2 regions of the Pseudoramibacter faecis genome follow, and region 2 is predicted to be linked to the other one. Evidence: a T-box and tRNA genes for the amino acid it is inferred to sense, from the RefSeq annotation. Region 2 holds a T-box; the other holds one or more tRNA genes.

Region 1 (2,464 bases), on a different contig from region 2:
ACCCATCAGGGCAAAAGCAATAAACATTTGTGTCGGATCAAAATGCACTTGCGTTAACCGAGCCTGCGCCATTTTTTCGTTACTTATCCCTGATCCAAGAAAAGCATTTTCATTCTTAAACTTAGACAGTGTTCCGTCAAAGCCTCCTGGAAAAGTCACCTTATATATTCCTTCGCCACCTACTTTTGACTGACTTCCTACGAAATTATGTATGGCACTCCCAATCGCTCCCAATGAAGGAACATCTGAAATAGAAACTATCTTAAAATTTGTGGATATCAGTTCTTGTGTTGGATCAATAGTCTCTATGACAGCATTCTCAGCCGGAATGATTTCATTTTCATCGGACATTTTTCTTACCTCCTTCAAGCATTATCCTATCACCGGTTTGGTATGAAATTTTCTTCCCGTTTCACATAAGTCAGTTCCACATCATAGCCGAGAGCCTCCATGATGGAAATGAAATGTCTTATTGACCACCTCGTTCCCGCCGTTAATGACACGGCTGACATAGGACGGCGTGGTTCCGACAATCTCCGCCACTTTCGCCTGCGTAGTTTCTGCCTCTATGCAGTTCACCCTGACATCAACTTCAATATTATTCTTCAGCATGCGCTCACACCCCGCTCGTTACGGTCTTGATAAATCGCCTTATTCGTGAAATTTATTATAGCATTTGATTGTGAATTTTTCTATTGAACGAAGGCGGTAAATAATCCTTACAGCGTCGATCCGTGGAGTGCCAGACTTCCGAGCCATACCAGCCGCCGCAGTCGCGCACTTGAGCTTGTTGGAGAAAATACTGACTCCGCTGCGATTTGTTCTGTAACGGATTTTGAAATTTGAACGAATGAATTACCAAGAACATTCTTAGCCTCATAAAGCCTCTTACTCGTAAGGAACTTGCCGTGCAGATAGGTGCGCTCATTATATCCACTTTGGCATGTGCTATCTTGACATTTGGGTTAAGTGGTATAATTTGGCCGGTAAAATGCATTCAGTAATTTGTATATATTGGAAAAATGCAAATCAAAAAAATTAAACGTCTGGCCCCCGATGCTCGTGAATGCACAATAAAAAAGACAGACCCGAAAGCCTGTCAATTTTTTGAAATGGAGCTGAGAGCCGGATTCGAACCGGCGACCTATTGATTACGAATCAATTGCGCTACCAACTGTGCCATCCCAGCGATAAACGATAGAGAAATTATAGCGGACCCTTTGGTCAAATGCAAGCCTTTTTTCACAGTTTTTTTCTCTGTCAAAACACGGCGCTTTATCGAAATAGACCGCTATCCTGCCCCCAGTCAACACATTAAGACATTGGCCAAACAGCCGAAGGCCCGATACGACAATCAAGCCTTCGGAATGGCTTTAAATATTACACAATGGCAATCGGCCGGACAAACATCCCGTCGCGCCGCGCGCCTTCGATACATTGCAGATAAAACGAAATTCATATACTTGATCCTTGGCCAATTCATCCAGCTAGACATATTCCAGAATATGCACGCCCTGCTGGATCAACAGATAATGGTGGACCGGTTGCAGGTGTTCCGGAACAGACGAAGAACCGTCTGCATTAAAACCATCCATGCAGGCCATATCATCGCCGACGACGATGGCGCCGCCTTCTTCCACAAGATAACGCGCCGCGCTCACGTCCGGCCCCGCATCGCCGCAGCGGTCGTTCGCCAGTTGTTGCCAAGGCGGACCAAAGCCGCATCCCCCGGTTCTAAGGTCACGCCTTCCCAGGCGGCACAGCCTTCGCAATCTTCTGCCGTAGCGATGTAATTGTTCGGAATCAAAGTCACACCTTTATAACCGGCTATATCCAAAAGCACTCCGCGCATCACCATGGGCGGGGTCGGGGCAATATCGCATTTGGCCGGACCGAAATTCGTGCTGTAACGATCTCCGCTGAATCCATTGTACCAATGATTGTCGTTCTCCGTTGTGAAATGGGACAGGGCATCTATATGGGTTCCGATATGCATGGAACTGCTCATCAGCTCCGTATTAAGCCCCATATGATATTCCGCTTTATTCGTCGGTTCATCCAGCCATTCCCCGATTTCGTACCAATTGACGCTTTTATCGAATCGGAGAGCCTTCCATATTCTGGCGGCCCTTCCGATGCATAGGCCAGCAGTTCAAATCCGGTGTGACCGCTCCATACCGGCATCCCTTTGAATCTTTCGGTTTCCAGATCGTAAACCCTGCTGCTTTTAATCATCGAAACGGCTTTCAGGACCGTTTCCGATGTGATTTTCGAAGCCGCACCAATTTCATCCCCTTCGCCGTATTGATGCCACACATTTTCGTGAACCCACGATGAATCATGATAATTTTTTTCATTTTTACCCCTTTTCCGTGGCAATCATCGCTGATGCCACGCGTTCAATGAGATCCTCCGATCCAAATCCCCCAGATTTAGAAATGATTTGAAGGGGCTCATCCTCTGC
Region 2 (2,464 bases):
GAGAACATTCAAAAACGTTGGCCAAAGCTTGAAGATTTTTAAGCGTTGGATTATTGCTTTCACCTGTTAATAATTTGCTCAATGTGCTGATCGGAATACCGGAGCGGTTCGATAGTTCTTTGGTTGTCAGATGCATTTTTTTCTTGTATTCACTAATTTTTTCAAGTCCCATTTTTTTATTCCTTTCAGCACTATTTTGCAATATGACTAAAAAATTGTCAATAAAAAGAAAGAATAAAATTTAATCTTCTTTACGCTCTCTTTTGTTTACAGTATAATATTTAATAAAATCGATATTCAACGGCAAATATATATTTTAAAAATTAATCGTGTGATTGGAAGGGTTTTTTTATGAAGAAAAAAATTGTGTTACTTGTTATTTTGGTTTTGATAGTGGCCGCCGCTGCAGGATTTAATGTGTGGAAACATTACCAACAAAAGAATAGGGTTTCTTCAAAAAGCGTTGGCCAACCAGAAGTGACGGTGCCTAAGGATATAAACAAATCTTTGCAGAAAAAGACGACAAAAAACAATACGCTGTCACAGGATCAAATTGATCAAATGAAAAAAGATGCAGTGGCCTTTTATCAGGCTGCTTATCAAAAAGATTTTACCATGGCCAAAACCTATATGACGACTGTTTTTGCAAAGGATCTGGACACAATGCTTTCCGGCGGTGATGCAGCCAATGGCGTTGATGTTGTCCGAGATATCAGCACCTATACAAGTGTGAGCTCTCCGATTAATGTCTCAAACCCGTCGGTTATTGCGAAGAACCGGGAGTATCAGATTACATTAAAATTAACAGACCGTTATCAGGCAAAGGTTGGCTTTCAAAAAGTGAATGCAACGTACAAGGTATTTAGTTTTAGCGCCCAAGATTCGGATCTGGGAAACGGCGGATACGCCGGTTCCAGCCAAAAGGGGCGATAAACTTTGAGCTGTTTTGTAGAGTTTCATTTTTTCAAAAAGATTTGATTTTATGTAAAACTTTGACTATAATAAAACTCAATCATTAAAAATGCATTGAAAAGGACCGAAGAAAATGGATTCTTCAAGAGAGGGATTAGTTGCTGTGAAAATCCTAAGAATCATTTTCGTGAGACCGCCTTGGAGTAGACCGGGATTAACCGGCTCCGGACTCTGACCGTTACCCAGAAATAAAGAGGGCACCGTTCGTGCCAAAAAGGGTGGAACCGCGTTCAATCGTCCCTTTATATTCGTTATTGAATATAAAGGGATTTTTTTATTTTAACAATGGAGGATAACATGAAAATCACATTACTTGACGGTGACGTCAAAGACTTTGAAAATGGATTGAGTATTCACGAAATGGCTAAATCGCTGAGCATGAGATTAGCTAAAAAAGTGATGGCCGGAATGATTGATGGCAAAGTGGTGGACCTGCGAACCAAAGTCGACCATGATTGTAAGGTCCGTTTTTTAACCTTTGACGACACTGAAGGGAAGAAGGCATTTTGGCATTCGGCATCACATGTCATGGGGCAGGCCATTAAGCGCATTTGGCCGGATGCCCAGCTGACAATCGGTCCGGCTGTTGATAATGGCTTTTATTACGATGTCGATTTGAAACACGCCATTACGCCGGACGATTACCCAATTATTGAAGCCGAGATGAGAAAGATCGTTAAAGCTGATTATCCCATCGAATACAGTGTCAAAAGCCGTGAAGAGGCTCTGGCTTGGGCTGAAAAAGAACATGAAACTTATAAAACGGAGCTCATTGAAGCCCTGCCGGAAGATGAAACGATTTCTTTTTATGGACAGGGAGAATGGGCCGACCTTTGTGCCGGCCCGCATATCCGAAGCACCGGACAAATCAAGGCTTTTAAAATTATGAGCCTGGCCGGTGCTTACTGGCATGGTGATGAAAATAACAAGATGTTGCAGCGGGTTTATGGGGTTGCCTTCCCGAAGAAATCGCTGCTGGATGAACATCTGGCTAAATTAGAAGAGGCTCAAAAGCGCGACCATCGCAAACTTGGCCCGCAACTGGATTTGTTTTTCTTGGATGATACTGCTCCGGGAATGCCTTACTGGCTGCCGAAAGGATGGAAACTTTTTAATACCTTATTGGAATTCTGGCGCGATGAACACGAAAAACGCGGTTATCAAGAAATTTCCTCGCCCCAGATCAATTACAATAAACTTTGGCGCCAGTCCGGCCATTGGGACCATTACAAAGATAATATGTTTGTGATTCCGATCAGCGAAAATGAAATTTATGGCGTTAAGCCGATGAACTGCCCGAATGCCATCGTGGTTTATAAACGCAAAACCAGAAGCTATCGCGATTTACCTCTGCGCTTATCAGATTGTGATGTACTCCATCGGAAGGAAAAATCCGGTCAGCTGCACGGGTTGTTGCGGGTGCAGATGTTCCGTCAGGATGACTCACATAACTTCATTACAGAAAATCAGATCTATGATGAAATTAACGGCA

What was found. The T-box of region 2 lies ahead of thrS (threonine--tRNA ligase). A T-box ahead of a tRNA ligase gene usually reads a tRNA of that ligase, here a tRNA-Thr.
Region 1: it encodes a tRNA-Thr, which carries the amino acid that the T-box ahead of thrS (threonine--tRNA ligase) is inferred to sense. The anticodon was not compared.

What each region holds. Positions count from the first base shown of each region.
Region 1 is NZ_JAYFFI010000001.1:63,028-65,491, forward strand. It holds gene V3C63_RS00305 (hypothetical protein) at 1-351, opposite strand, end outside; gene V3C63_RS00310 (helix-turn-helix domain-containing protein) at 433-612, opposite strand; tRNA gene V3C63_RS00315 (tRNA-Thr) at 1,114-1,189, opposite strand; gene V3C63_RS00320 (hypothetical protein) at 1,488-1,661, opposite strand; gene V3C63_RS00325 (cyclase family protein) at 1,658-2,029, opposite strand.
Region 2 is NZ_JAYFFI010000011.1:53,015-55,478, forward strand. It holds gene V3C63_RS08225 (LexA family transcriptional regulator) at 1-172, opposite strand, end outside; gene V3C63_RS08230 (hypothetical protein) at 352-933, shown strand; T-box leader at 1,018-1,217, shown strand; gene thrS (threonine--tRNA ligase) at 1,270-2,464, shown strand, end outside.